2 regions of the Streptomyces sp. DSM 120436 genome follow, and region 1 is predicted to be linked to the other one. Evidence: riboswitches for the same ligand, from Rfam matches in the RefSeq annotation. Region 1 holds a riboswitch; the other holds the start of a gene.

Region 1 (7,398 bases):
CCGCCGACTTCAGCGGGCGCGCCGGGTCGGCCACCCGCTCCGCGTCCATCGCCGCGCCCGCCTCGATCAGCCGCCGCCCCTGCGCCAGGTCCCGGGGCCGCCCGACGGCGAGCAGCGCGACCAGCCGGTCCCCGCGCAGCCAGCAGACGCTCCACGCCGGGTCGGAAGGGTCCCCGCGCCACACCGTGCGGTCCGCGTCCGCGTGGTGGCCGGCGTACTGCACGAACCGCCCGAACTGCTCGGACCAGAAGTACGGCACCGGGTCGTACACCTCGCGGCCCGCGGTCCCGCCGACGATGTTCGCGGCGACCGTGCGCGGCCCCTGGAGGGCGTTGTCCCAGTGGTGGACCAGCAGGCGCTCGCCGTAGCGGGCGGACGGGAAGGACGCGCAGTCGCCTACGGCGTACACGTCGGGCAGGGAGGTCGCCAGGTGCGCGTCGGCGACGACCTCGCCGTGCGTCCCGAGGGCGATCCCGGACCCGGCCAGCCAGGCCGTGGCGGGGCGGGCGCCGATGCCGACGACCACCGCGCCGGCGGGCAGCCGGCCGCCGTCGTCGAGGAGCACGGCGCCGGGCTCGACGCCGCTCACGCGCGTGTGGGTGCGCAGGGTGACGCCGGCCTCCGCGTACCAGGCGGCCATCGGCGCGGCCACCTCCGCGGGCAGCGCCCCCGCCAGCGGCCGTTCCCCGGCCTCGACGACGGTGACGGCGCAGCCCGCCTCGCGGGCCGCCGTGGCGAACTCGGCGCCGATCCAGCCCGCGCCCACCACCACGATGTCGTGCCGCGCGGCGAGCACCGGCCGCAGCCGCTCGGCGTCGTCCAGGGTGCGCAGCAGGTGCACCCCGGGCACGCCCTCCGCGGCGGGCAGCCGCAGCGGTTCCGCGCCGGTGGCGATCACCAGCACGTCGTACGGGACGGGCCCGGCCTCCGTGTCCAGTTCGTGGTCGCCGGGGCGCAGGCCCGTCACCTCGCAGCCCAGCCGCAGGGCGACGCCGAGCTCCTCGAAGTCCACGTCGAAGGCGGAGCTCTCGGCGGTGCCCAGCAGCACCGCCTTGGACAACGGCGGCCGGTCGTACGGCTGGTGGGGTTCCGCCCCGATCAGCGTCACCTCGCCGGTGAAGCCCCGCTCCCGCAGCGCCGCCGCGGTCTGCACGCCCGCCATGCCCGCGCCCGCCACCACGACCCGGCGCGGCGCGGCCCCTCCCGGTTCCTGCGTCTGCTCGCTCACCCGCTCACCATAGACACCCGCGCCCGCCACGCCGGACCGCTGCCGGGCGGGGTCCCTTACGGGTGCGGCGGGGCGCGGGCTAGGGTGGCCCGCGTACACGCACTCGCGGGAGTCCGGACGCACCGGGCTGAGAGGGAGGCTGGCGGCCTCCGACCGTACGAACCTGATCCGGGTCATGCCGGCGAAGGGAGGGGCTGGACGCCCATGTCGCCCACGCGTACCGCGGACGTCCTCGTCGTCGGGGGCGGGATCATCGGTCTGGTGACGGCCTGGCGGGCCGCGCAGGCCGGTCTCGCCACGGCCGTCGTGGATCCCGAGCCGGGCGGGGGCGCCGCCCGGGTGGCCGCCGGAATGCTGGCCGCCGTCACCGAACTGCACCACGGCGAGCAGACGCTGCTGGGCCTCAACCTGGCCTCGGCGCGCCGCTACCCCGGCTTCGCGGCCGAGCTGGCCGAGTGCGCCGGCCAGGACCTCGGCTACCGCCGCTGCGGCACCCTCGCCGTGGCGCTGGACGCCGACGACCGCGCCCATCTGCGCGAGCTGCACGCCCTGCACCAGCGCTCCGGCCTGGACTCGCAGTGGCTGACCGGACGGGAGTGCCGACGCCTGGAGCCGATGCTCGCGCCGGGCGTGCGCGGCGGGCTGCGGGTGGACGGCGACCACCAGATCGACCCGCGGCGGCTGGCGTCCGCGCTGCTGACCGCCTGTGAGCGGGCCGGCGTCGTCCTGCACCGCACCCGGGCCGAGCGGCTCGTCGTCCGTCGTGACCGCGCCGCCGGCGTGGTCACGACGGACGGCGCCGAGCGGGCCGCGGGTCAGGTGGTGCTGGCCGCGGGAAGCTGGAGCGGGCGGCTGGCGGGCGTCCCGCCGGAGGTGCTGCCGCCGGTGCGGCCGGTGAAGGGGCAGGTGCTGCGGCTGGCCATGCCGGACCGTCCCGAGCCGTTCCTGAGCCGCACGGTGCGGGCCGTGGTGCGCGGCAGCCACGTCTACCTGGTGCCGCGCGAGAGCGGTGAGCTGGTGATCGGCGCGACCAGCGAGGAGCTGGGCTGGGACACCACGGTCACCGCGGGCGGCGTCTACGAGCTGCTGCGCGACGCCCACGAGCTGGTGCCGGGCCTCACCGAGCTGCCGCTCACCGAGACGACCGCCGGTCTGCGCCCCGGCTCCCCCGACAACGCGCCGCTGCTCGGCCCGACCGGCCTCGACGGGCTGCTGCTGGCCACCGGGCACCACCGCAACGGCGTGCTGCTGACGCCCGTCACCGGCGACGCCATGGCGCGGGTGCTGACCACCGGCGAGCTGCCCGAAGAAGCCCTCCCGTTCACCCCCCGGCGCTTCGGCGCCCCCGTCCTCGCGGAGCAGTCCGTATGAACGCCCCGGACCCCACGGTCACCGTCACCGTCAACGGCGAGCCCCGGGACTTCCCGCCCGGCACGGCTCTCGACCTCGTCGTGAGGTCGCTCACCGCGGCCCCCTCGGGGGTGGCCGCCGCCCTCAACGAAACCGTCGTCCCGCGCGCGCAGTGGCCCGCCACCCCCCTGTCCGCAGGGGACCGGGTGGAGGTCCTCACCGCCGTCCAAGGAGGCTGACCATGGCCGACGATCCCTTCGTCCTCGGCGGCCGGACCTTCACGTCCCGGCTGATCATGGGCACCGGCGGGGCGCCGAGCCTCGACGTGCTGGAGCGGGCGCTGGTGGCGTCCGGCACCGAGCTGACGACCGTCGCCATGCGGCGGGTGGACCCCTCGGTGCGGGGGTCGGTGCTGTCGGTGCTGCGGAGGCTGGGCGTCGAGGTGCTGCCGAACACGGCCGGCTGTTTCACCGCCGGGGAGGCCGTGCTCACCGCGCGGCTGGCCCGGGAGGCGCTGGGCACGGACCTGGTGAAGCTGGAGGTCGTCGCGGACGAGCGGACCCTGCTGCCGGACCCGGTGGAGCTGCTGGACGCGGCGGAGACGCTGGTCGACGACGGGTTCACGGTGCTGCCGTACACCAACGACGACCCGGTGCTGGCGCGGAAGCTGGAGGACGTGGGCTGCGCGGCGGTGATGCCGCTGGGCTCGCCGATCGGGTCCGGTCTCGGCATCCGCAACCCGCACAACTTCGAGCTGATCGTGGAGCGGGCGGGCGTGCCGGTGATCCTGGACGCCGGGGCGGGCACCGCGTCCGACGCGGCGCTGGCGATGGAGCTGGGCTGCGCCGGCGTGATGCTGGCGTCGGCGGTGACCCGCGCCCAGGAGCCGGTGCTGATGGCGTCCGCGATGCGGAGCGCGGTGGAGGCGGGACGGCTCGCGCGGCGGGCGGGGCGCATCCCCCGGCGTCACTTCGCGCAGGCGTCCTCGCCGGTCGGGGGCCGGGCCGCGCTGGACCCGGAAAGGCCCGCCTTCTGACCCGCGGGACGGCCCGCTGGACGGACCGCGGCGGGACGCGGCCGGGTCGCACAGGTCACAGGTCCGCTCCAACGGTGGTCGACCGGGCCGGGGCTGTCGTCGCGGGCTCGTAGACTCGCTGCGTGGACACGACCCTTCAGGACCCGCTGGTCGGGCAGGTGCTCGACGGCCGTTACCGCGTCGAGGCGCGGATCGCCGTCGGCGGGATGGCCACGGTCTACCGGGCCCTGGACACCCGCCTGGACCGCGTCCTCGCGCTCAAGGTGATGCACCCCTCGCTGGCCTCCGACGCCGGCTTCGTGGAGCGCTTCATCCGCGAGGCCAAGTCCGTCGCCCGGCTGGCCCATCCCAACGTCGTCCAGGTCTTCGACCAGGGCGCCGACGGGGGGTACGTCTACCTGGCGATGGAGTACATCCCGGGCTGCACCCTGCGGGACGTGCTGCGGGAGCGCGGGGCGCTGCAGGCGCGGGCCGCGCTGGACATCCTGGAGCCGGTGCTGGCCGCGCTGGGCGCCGCCCACCGGGCCGGGTTCGTGCACCGCGACATGAAGCCGGAGAACGTGCTGATCGGGGACGACGGCCGGGTCAAGGTCGCCGACTTCGGGCTGGTCCGCGCGGTGGACACGGTCACCCGCGACAGCACGGGCACCGTGCTGGGCACGGTGTCGTACCTGGCCCCGGAGCAGATAGAACACGGCGTCGCCGATCCCCGCGTCGACGTGTACGCCTGCGGCATCCTGCTGTACGAGATGCTGACCGGGGAGAAGCCCCACGACGGCGACTCCCCCGCGATCGTCCTCTACAAGCACCTGCACGACGACGTGCCGCCGCCCTCGACGGTGGTGCCCGGTCTGGCGCCCGCGCTGGACTCACTGGTCGCGGCGGCGACCGCGCGCGCCACCGAGGCCCGCCCGGCCGACGCGGTGGCGCTGTTCGCCGTGGCCCGCGAGGCGCGTGGCCGGCTCACCGACGAGCAGCTCGACGCGATGCCTCCGCAGGCCCTCTCGGCGGAGCACGACAACGCCGACGACCGCACCAGCGTCATCCCGCGCTCGCTCACCGTGCCGCGCCCCCTCCCCGTGAACGAGGACGAGGACGGCGGCGCGCACGCCGTGCACCGCACCAGCCGTCTCCAGTCCCCTCCGCCGCTCCCGCCCCGGCGCCGCACGGCGCTGCGCCGCGGGCCCGCGGCGATCGTCGTGGCCGTGCTGCTGGTGCTGGGCCTGGGCGCGGGCGTCTGGTACATCAACTCCGGGCAGTTCACCGAGGTCCCGCCGCTGCTGTCGAAGACCGAGCAGGAGGCCCGGGACCGGCTCGCCGAGGCCGGGCTGGACGTCGGCGAGGTCGAGGAGGAGTACAGCGACACCGTCGAGCGGGGCAAGGTGATCAGCACCGACCCGGCGGCGGGCGCCCGCGTCCGCGGCAGCGCCTCGGTGTCGCTGACCGTGTCCCAGGGCCCGCGGACCGTCCGCGTGCCCGACCTGGACGGTTACCCGCTGGACAAGGCACGGTCGCTGCTGGAGGACGAGGGCCTGGAGCCGGGCATGGTGACCCGGGAGTTCAGCGACTCCGTCGCCAGGGACGCGGTGGTCTCCACCGAGCCGGGCAAGGGCACCGAGGTCCGCGCGGGCTCCGCGGTGGCGCTGACGGTGAGCAAGGGCAGCCCGGTGGAGGTGCCCGACGTCACCGGCGACGACCCGGAGGAGGCGCGCGCCGAACTGGAGGAGGCCGGGCTGAAGGTGGAGATCGCCGACGGGCGGGTCCACTCCGAGCACGACGCGGGCCGGGTGGCCCGGCAGTCCCCGGGCGTCGGCGGACAGGCCGCCGAGGGCGACACGGTCACCCTCACGCTGTCCAAGGGCCCGGTGATGGTCGAGGTGCCGGACGTGGTCGGCGACAAGGCGGACGAGGCCCGGCGGAAGCTGGAGGAGGCCGGGTTCGCGGTGCAGGAGGACCGCGGTCTGCTGGGTCTGTTCCGCGACACGGTCAAGGACCAGTCGGTGGACGGCGGCGACACCGCGCCCGAGGGCTCGACGATCACGATCAGGATCGGCTGACGACGGGGGCCGTCCGGGTGACGCGCGCGTCCGTGACACCCTTGACGGGTGAAGAGTCACCCGTCCGGCCCCGCCCGCAACCCGATCGGCAGTCACGTCCCCGTGGCCGGCGGTCTGCATTCCGTCGGCCTGTCCTACGCCCGTGACCTGGGGGCGGAGACCGTGCAGGTCTTCGTCGCCAACCCGCGCGGCTGGGCCACACCGGCCGGCAGCCCCGCGCAGGACGAGGCGTTCCGCGCGGCCTGCGCCGAGGCGTCCGTGCCGGCGTACGTGCACGCCCCCTACCTGATCAACTTCGGCTCCCACACCCCGGCGACCGTCGAACGGTCGGTGGAGTCCCTGCGGCACTCGCTGCGCCGCGGCCGGGAGATCGGCGCGCGGGGCGTGGTGGTGCACACCGGCAGCGCGACCGGCGGACGCGAGCGGGCGGTGGCGCTGAGGCAGGTACGGGAGCACATGCTGCCGCTGCTGGACGAGCTGACCCGCGACGACGACCCGTACCTGCTGCTGGAGCCGACCGCGGGCCAGGGCGCCTCGCTGTGCTCCCTGGTCGAGGACCTGGGCCCGTACTTCCGGGAGCTGGACGCCCATCCGAGGCTCGGGGTGTGCCTGGACACCTGCCACGTCTTCGCGGCCGGGCACGACCTGGCCGCGCCCGGCGGCGCGCACCGCACGCTGGACGAGCTGGTGGCGACCGTCGGCGCGGGCCGCCTGAAGCTGATCCACGCCAACGACTCGAAGGACGTCGCCGGCGCGCACAAGGACCGGCACGCCCCCATCGGGGCGGGACACATCGGGGAGGATCCGTTCCGGGCGCTGATGACGCACCCGGAGACCGCGGGCGTGCCGCTGGTCATCGAGACGCCCGGCGGCAAGGAGGGGCACGCGGCGGACGTGGAGCGGCTGAAGAAGCTCCGCGACGGCTGAGCCGCGGGCGCGGCGGCCGTACGGGCGGTCGCCGTGCGGGGGGGTCAGAGCTCGGGGCCGTCCCCGGGTTCCTCCTGGTAGGAGTAGCGCTGCTCCCCCCAGGGGTCGCCGACGTTGTGGTAGCCGCGCTCCTCCCAGAAGCCCCGGCGGTCGGCGGTCATGTACTCCACTCCCCGGACCCATTTGGGGCCCTTCCACGCGTACAGGTGGGGCACGATCAGGCGCAGCGGGAAGCCGTGCTCGGCGGTGAGCAGCTCGCCGTCCTTGTGGGTGGCGAAGAGGGTGCGGTCGGACAGGAAGTCCGCGAGCCGCAGGTTGGAGCTGTAGCCGTACTCCGCCCACACCATCACATGGGTGACGTCGGGGGCGGGCGGGGCGATCTCCACGACGGTGCGCGCCGGGATCCCGCCCCACTCCGCGCCGACCATGCTGAACTTGGTCACGCAGTGCAGGTCGGCCTCGACGGTGGTGTACGGCAGCGCCGTGAACTCCTCGTGGTTCCAGCAGTGCTTCTCGCCGTCGGCGGTGGCGCCGAAGACGCGGAACTCCCAGCGCTCCGGGCGGAACTTGGGGACGGGCCCGTAGTGGGTGACCGGCCAGCCCCTCTGGAGCCGCTGTCCCGGCGGGAGCCGGTGATCCGCCGCTCCCCGTGTCGCGCGCTCCCCCGCTTCGCGTTCCGCCGGCTGACCCATGTCTCCATCCTGACAGACCGGTGGCCATGCTCCTGAACCGGGCTCTCGATATTCGGCCATATCGGACCGAAAAGGGCAAGGCGCGGGATTACCCACTAAGTCAAGACT
Region 2 (7,398 bases), on a different contig from region 1:
CGCATTTGCGCTTCATGTAAAGGACAAACGTGGCAGTTCTGTCCGTATCACGCCGTACCGTGACCCGCTCCGTGCGCGCCCTCGGTGTCGTCTCCGCGTCCGCCGCGCTCGCGCTCGGAGCCGCCGGCAACGCCGCGGCGTGCAACATCAACGAGTTCTCGGCCGAGGCGAAGTGCGACGGTGAGAAGGGCGTCATCACCGTCACCGACGTCGACCCGGCCGGCGTCCCCGCCACCGTCACGGTGTTCCTGCAGAACAACGGCGCCGACATCAAGAAGGTCGGCGAGCAGGTGGTCAAGGGGTCCAAGGAGGGCACGACCATCACCTTCGAGGAGGACTGGAAGCCCAACGCCGTCTACCGCATCCACGTCAAGGCCGATCCGTACGTGGACGAGGACATCAAGCCGAACCTGACCACGCCGTCGACGCCGTGCAAGGAGGACGAGGAGGAGACCCCGTCCCCCGAGCCCACGCCGTCGGAGGAGACCTCGGCCCCGGCCGAGGAGAACGAGGAGCCGAGCCCGGCCCCGTCGGAGGGCGGGAGCGAGAGCGCCGCTCCCCCGGCGGACACGTCGGACAACGCCCCGTCCCCGGCCGGTGAGTCCAACCTCGCCGAGACCGGCGCCAGCTCCAACACCGGACTGATCGCCGGCGTCGCGGCCGCCCTGGTCGCCGTCGGTGGCGGCGCGATCTTCTTCGGCATGCGCCGCCGCGGGGCGAACAGCCGGCGCTGACGCCTCCCGGAAACGCCCGCGGCCCGCCCCCGAACCAGGGGCGGGCCGCTCGTCGTCGGCGGACCGGTCAGCCGAACGTGGCCCGTTCCAGCCAGTCGTCGAGCACCGCCCGCTCGCCGAGCACCTCGATACGCGGGTCGTCCAGCGGGATGCGGCGGTAGAAGGCGAGCAGCACCCGGGCGAGCGGCCCGCGCAGCGCGACCGTGGCCTTCTCGTGACCGCGTCGCCAGGACACCCCCTCCTCGTCCAGCCGCACCAGCCACTCCGCGTTCACCTCGGACGCGGTGTCGGTGGCGTGCAGGTGGATCGTGCGCAGGGGCCCGCGCAGCCCGTGCACCTCGTCGTCGGGCAGCGTGCGCTGCGCCCACTCCACGATCTCCAGCCACTCGTCGACCGCGTCGGCGGCCACCTCGGGCGCGACCTCGTAGGGCAGTCCGGCGGCGAGCGTGGCGTCCGCGCGGTGCACGGTCACCTCGTGGGTCATGCGGCGGGCCCAGAAGCCGGCGTTGTCGGTCCCCGCCCAGCTCCACACCCGCGCGTCCGGCCCGGCCTCCCGCAGCGCGGTGACCACCAGGTCGCCGCTTCGGGCCAGCCAGGCGTCCAGCGCGGCGGCGTCACCGTGGGCCTCGGGCCCCTCGAAGTCCGGCACGTCCTCCTCCGGGGTCTCCTTCTCGGCCCCGGTCCGCACCATCAGGGCCACCCAGCGCAGGGCGCCGCCGACGTGCCGTACGAGCTGTTCCAGTGACCAGTCGGGCGTGGTCGGCACCGTGCGGGACAGGTCCGTCCCCGACGTCACCACCGCCCTCAACCGCCCTACCTGGTGGGCGATCTCGTCGCAGTAACGCTCATGAGCGAGTCGTGTCATGCCGCCCACCCTAGGCACCGGCGATCAGCCCAGAACAGTGATTTCCGCGCCGTCGAACTCCACGCCGGTCACGTCCCCGACGTCCGGGGCGTCCCGGAGCGCGCAGGCCGCCTCCAGCGCCGGCGCGCCCTCCGGCTGGAGGCGCACGGCGACATGGGTGCCGCGGAAGGTGCGCGCGGTCACCGTGCAGCGCAGCCCCGCCCCGGCCGGGGCCAGCCGGACCCCGGCGGGCCGGACCAGCAACGGCCGCGTGCCCTCGGGAGCACCCTGCGGCACTGGCACCTTGCCCCAGGGAGTGACGGCGACCCGGCCGGCCACGGTGGCCTCGACGACGTTCTCGAAGCCGAGGAAGCGGGCCACGAAGGCGTCGGCGGGCCGCTGCCACACCTCGAGAGGCGTGCCGGACTGGGCGATCCGCCCGTCGCGCATCACCACCACCCGGTCGGCCAGCGCGAACGCCTCGCCCTGGTCGTGCGTCACCGCCAGCACGGTGGTGCCCAGCCGTCCGAACAGCTCGCGCAGTTCGACCACGAGCCGTTCCCTCAGCGACCGGTCGAGCTGGCCGAGCGGCTCGTCGAGCATCAGCAGCCGCGGGCTGGGGGCGAGGGCGCGGGCCAGCGCCACCCGCTGCTGCTCACCCCCGGACAGGGCGGCGACCGCCCGCCCGGACGCGCCGGGCAGCCCGACCAGCTCCAGCAACTCGCCCACGCGCCGCGACTGTTCGGCGCGCGGCACGCCGTGCATGCGCAGGCCGAAGGCCACGTTGCCGCCCACGTCCCGCTGCGGGAACAACTGATGGTCCTGGAACATCAGTCCGACGCCCCGCCGGTGCGCGGGCACGCCCGACTGGTCCCGCCCGTCGAGCAGGACCCGCCCGGCGTCCAGGAACCGCAGTCCGGCGACCGCGCGCAGCAGCGTGGACTTGCCGCTGCCGCTGGGACCGAGCACGCACACGATCTCGTGCTCGGCGACGTCGAGGTCGACGGCGTCCAGCGCGGCCCGCCCGCCGAAACGGACGGTCGCGGCCTCGAGGCTGAGCAGCATCTAGAACTCCCCGGTCCGGTCGGTCCGCAGCCGCTCCAGCACCAGCAGCGCCACCGCGCACACCACCATCAGAATCGTCGACAGGGCCATCGCCTGCCCGTAGTTGAGGTCCCCGGGCCGTCCCAGCAGCCGCGCCACGGCCACCGGCAGGGTGGGGTTGTCCGGCCGCGCGATGAACACCGTCGCCCCGAACTCCCCCAGCGACACCGCGAAGGCGAACCCGGCGGCGATCAGCAGCGCCCGCCGCACCAGCGGCAGGTCCACCTCCCGCCACGCCCGCCACGGCGACGCCCCGAGCACCGCCGCCGCCTCCCGCAGCCGCACGTCGACGGCCCGCAGCACCGGCAGCATGGTCCGTACGACGAAGGGGACGCCGACCAGCGCCTGCGCGAGCGGCACCAGGATCCAGGAGGCGCGCAGGTCCAGCGGCGGTTCGTCGAGGGCGATGAGGAAGCCGAAGCCGACGGTCACCGCGGACACGCCGAGCGGCAGCATCAGCAGGGCGTCGAAGCCGCGCACCAGCCGGCCCGCGTCCCGCCGGGTCAGGGCGAAGGCGGCGAGACCGCCGATCACCACGGCGATCACGGTGGCGGCGACGGCGTAGCGCAGGGAGGTGCCGATCGCCTCGATCGGGGCGACCAGGAAGACGCCCCCGTCCGCCTCGGTCAGCGCCCGGTAGTAGGCGAGGCCGGCGCTGCCGAAGGAACGCCGGACCAGAACGGCGAGCGGCAGCAGGAGCAGCACGGCGACCGTGGCGACGACCCCGCCGAGCAGCGCCCACTGTCCGGCGCCGCGCGGGCGGCGGGCGGTCACCGAGGCGTCGACCAGCCGCAGCGCGGTCTCGCGGCGCCGCACGGTCCAGGCGTGCAGCGCGAGGATCGCGCCGACGGCGACGAACTGGATCATCGTGAGGACGGCGGCCGTCGACAGGTCGAAGAGGTCGGCGGTCTGCCGGTAGATCTCCACCTCCAGGGTGGAGAAGGCGGGACCGCCGAGGATCTGCACCACGCCGAAGGAGGTGAAGGTGAAGAGGAAGACCATCAGCCCGGCGGCGGCCACGGCGGGGGCGAGCGCCGGGAGGGTGACCGTGCGCCAGGCGGTGAGTCGGGAGGCGCCGAGCATCCGCGCGGCCTCCCCCTGACGCGGGTCGAGCTGGGCCCACAGTCCGCCCACGGTGCGGACGACCACGGCGTAGTTGAAGAAGACGTGGGCGAGGAGGATCGCCCAGACCGTGGTGTCGAGGCGCACGCCCCACAGTTCGTCCAGCAGTCCGCCGCGTCCGACGAGCGCCATGAACGCCGCGCCGACGACGACCGTCGGCAGCACGAACGGCACGGTGACCACCGCCCGCAGCACCTGTCTGCCGGGGAAGTCGAAACGGGCCAGGACATAGGCGCCGGGCAGGGCGATCACCAGGGTGAGGGCCGTGGAGACGAGCGCCTGCCAGGTGGTGAACCACAGCACCTGGCGGATGTCGGACTGGGCCAGTACGTCCGCGATCCGCCCGGGCTGCCAGCCGCCGTCGGCCTTCAGTCCCCGGGCGACGATCGCGGCGACCGGGTAGGCGAAGAAGACCGCGAAGAACACGGCCGGCACGGCCATCAGGCCGAGCCGGGCCGCGTTCCGGCGCCACCACCTCGGCCTGCGCGGGGTCACTTCAGTACGAGCGAGGTCCACGACTTGACCCACTGGTCACGGTTCTCGGCGATCTTCGCCGGATCCATGGTCCGCGGCTCCTTCGCCTGCGGCCCGAACTTCACGAACTCCTCGGGCACCTGGGCGTCCTCGCGCACCGGGTAGACGAACATGTTGAGCGGCATGTCGTCCTGGAACGTCTTGCTGACCAGGAAGTCCAGCAGGGCCTTGCCGCCCTCGGGGTTCTCGGCGTTGCTCAGCAGCCCCGCGTACTCGACCTGCCGGAAGCAGGTGCCCTCGGCGACGCCGGTGGGGGCGGTGTCGGGCCGCGGGTCGGCGTAGATCACCTCGGCGGGCGGCGAGGAGGCGTACGACACGACGAGCGGCCGGTCCGCCTTGGCCTGCTTGCCGCCGGCCGAGCCGGAGAACTCCTCGTTGTAGGCGTGCTCCCAGCCGTCGACCACCTTGACGCCGTTGGCCTTGAGCTTCTTCCAGTAGTCCTCCCAGCCCCCATCGCCGTACTCGGCGACGGTGCCGAGCAGGAAGCCGAGGCCGGGCGAGGAGGTGGCGGCGTTCTCGACGACGAGGAGGTCCTTGTAGGCCGGCTCGACCAGGTCGTCGAAGGTCTTCGGCGGGGTCAGCTTCTTCTTCTCGAACCACGCCTTGTCGTAGTTGACGCAGACGTCACCGGTGTCGACCGGGGTGACCCGGTGCTTGTCCTCGTCGGCCCGGTACTCGGGCAGGACCAGGTCGGAGCCCTTGGCCTTGTAGGACTGGAAGAGGCCGTTGTCCAGGGCTCGGGACAGCAGGGTGTTGTCGACGCCGAAGAAGACGTCGCCCTGGGGGTTGTCCTTGGTCAGGATCGCCTTGTTCACGGCCTGCCCCGCGTCGCCGTCCTCGAGGACCTTGAGCTCGAAGCCCGACTGTTCCTCGAAGGCGGCGACGACGTCCTCGGACACGGCCCACGAGTTGTGGCTGACGAGGGTCACGGTCTTGGAGCCCTCGCCGCTGCCGCCGCTGTCGTCCGCGCCGGACGACCCGCAGGCGGACAGCGTGACGAGCCCCAGACCGACCGCCAGGGCCGTGACCTTCTTGGTGATGTCCACTTGATCCCTCCTGGAGTGACCAGGAAGAGACGCGGCCCTGCCCGGGACTCCTGGGCGGAGTCCCGGGCAGGGCGCAACAGCTCGAGTGATGACCGATCTCCCTACCCAGAATGACCTGGGCCAGGTTCGGAGGGTCTGCGGCCGGTGCCGCACTCTCAGCGCTGTGGCGCTCCCCTGTCGGAATATGAAGGTGTACTGAAGGTGTGCTTATTCGGATGGTGCCTGTTCAGATGTACTGACCGAGGTCACCTTACCGCTCGGTCGCGGCGAGCTGACCGCACGCCCCGTCGATCTCCTGTCCACGGGTGTCCCGGATCGTGACCGGCACACCGTGCGCGGCGATCGCCTCGACGAACGCCTTCTCGTCCTCGGGCCGCGACGCGGTCCACCGGGAGCCGGGCGTCGGGTTGAGCGGGATGAGGTTGACGTGCACGGGGCGCCCCTTGAGCAGCCGCCCCAGCCGGTCGCCGCGCCACGCCTGGTCGTTGATGTCCCGGATCAGCGCGTACTCGATGGACAGGCGCCGCCCGGACTTCGCCGCGTACTCGAACCCGGCGTCGAGCACCTCGCGCACCTTCCACCGGGTGTTCACGGGGACGAGGGTGTCGCGCAGCTCGTCGTCGGGGGCGTGCAGCGAGATGGCGAGCCGGCACTTGAAGCCCTCGTCGGAGAACCGGTGGATGGCCGGCACGAGGCCCACCGTCGACACGGTGATCCCGCGCTGCGACAGACCGAGCCCGTCGGGCTCGGGGTCGGTGAGCCGGCGGATGGCGCCGACGACCCGCTTGTAGTTGGCGAGGGGCTCGCCCATGCCCATGAACACGATGTTGCTGAGCCGCGCGGGCCCGCCGGGCACCTCGCCGTCGCGGAGCGCCCGCATCCCGTCCACGATCTGGTGCACGATCTCGGCGGTGGACAGGTTCCGGTCCAGCCCGGCCTGCCCGGTGGCGCAGAACGGGCAGTTCATACCGCACCCGGCCTGCGAGCTGATGCACATGGTGACCCGGTCCGGGTACCGCATCAGCACCGACTCGACGAGCGTCCCGTCGAACAGCTTCCACAGCGTCTTGCGGGTCGTCCCCTGGTCGGTCGACAGGTGCCGCACGACGCTCATCAGCTCGGGAAGCAGCGCTTCCCGCAGCTTCCCGCGCGAACCGGCGGGGATGTCGGTCCACTGCTCCGGATCGTGCGCGTACCGCGCGAAGTAGTGCTGCGAGAGCTGCTTGGCACGGAACGGCTTCTCACCGACCGCGACGACCGCCTCCTTGCGCTCGGCAGGCGTGAGATCGGCAAGATGCCGCGGCGGCTTCTTGGCTCCGCGCGGCGCTACGAATGTGAGTTCTCCGGGCTTAGGCATGGCGTTACCAGTGTCGCAGATCCACAGGGGTGGCCCGCGGGTGTCGGCTGCCGCACCGGTCGGTGGTGCTCGTCACCGGTCGCCACTCGGCAGCCCTGGACGGACCGTGGCCGCTGCGGCCCCTCCGCCCTCGTCGAGCCGAACACTCAACTGAGTTCCGATCTCCTGGAACCCGAGCGAGCGGGCGACCCGTCGGGACGACGTCCGTCGGGCTCTCCACTGCGGCATGAGGTCCGCGTCGAGAGCGTGCGCGACCGCCGCAGAGGCCACCGTCTTCGCCAGTCCGCGTCCGCGATGCCCCGACGCCGTCAGGACGGACAGATGCGCTGTCCTCCTCGGCCGGGTCTGATACGCCGCCGCGGCCACGACCTCGTCACCCTCGAAGACGGCGAAAGCAGGCGACGAGACCTCGCTCACTCCGCTTTCCCCAGCGTCTTCCCGCCCCGCCCCGGCCGGCAGGGCCAGGAGGCCCGGGTGTCCCGCAGGCACCTTCGTCACCGCCCGGTCCGTGGGCGCAGGGCGGAAATCCGTGACCGGCAGACAGGCGAGAGTCGCCGGTCCCAGCACCTCGGCGACGGGGAGCGGCACGGAGCGCATCGGCGTGGACCAGAGCCGCCGGAGGCAGCGCGGCGGCGACATCACGCGCCGGGACCGCGG

What was found. A riboswitch is a leader RNA that binds a small molecule or an ion and turns the genes downstream of it on or off. The one in region 1 is predicted to bind thiamine pyrophosphate.
Region 2: it holds a riboswitch for thiamine pyrophosphate, as region 1 does, so the genes downstream of both, ACWH4W_RS13715 (thiamine ABC transporter substrate-binding protein) here and thiO (glycine oxidase ThiO) in region 1, are expected to answer to the same signal.

The regions. Positions count from the first base shown of each region.
Region 1 covers NZ_JBSKBS010000002.1:1,691,872-1,699,269, forward strand. The annotation lists gene ACWH4W_RS29780 (NAD(P)/FAD-dependent oxidoreductase) at 1-1,228, opposite strand, end outside; TPP riboswitch at 1,324-1,435, shown strand; gene thiO (glycine oxidase ThiO) at 1,433-2,599, shown strand; gene thiS (sulfur carrier protein ThiS) at 2,596-2,817, shown strand; gene ACWH4W_RS29795 (thiazole synthase) at 2,820-3,614, shown strand; gene pknB (Stk1 family PASTA domain-containing Ser/Thr kinase) at 3,737-5,671, shown strand; gene ACWH4W_RS29805 (deoxyribonuclease IV) at 5,720-6,598, shown strand; gene ACWH4W_RS29810 (sulfite oxidase-like oxidoreductase) at 6,643-7,290, opposite strand.
Region 2 covers NZ_JBSKBS010000001.1:2,987,111-2,994,508, reverse strand. The annotation lists gene ACWH4W_RS13735 (LAETG motif-containing sortase-dependent surface protein) at 60-734, shown strand; gene ACWH4W_RS13730 (maleylpyruvate isomerase family mycothiol-dependent enzyme) at 802-1,599, opposite strand; gene ACWH4W_RS13725 (ABC transporter ATP-binding protein) at 1,624-2,643, opposite strand; gene ACWH4W_RS13720 (ABC transporter permease) at 2,644-4,320, opposite strand; gene ACWH4W_RS13715 (thiamine ABC transporter substrate-binding protein) at 4,296-5,384, opposite strand; TPP riboswitch at 5,465-5,570, opposite strand; gene rlmN (dual-specificity RNA methyltransferase RlmN) at 5,635-6,741, opposite strand; gene ACWH4W_RS13705 (GNAT family N-acetyltransferase) at 6,814-7,338, opposite strand.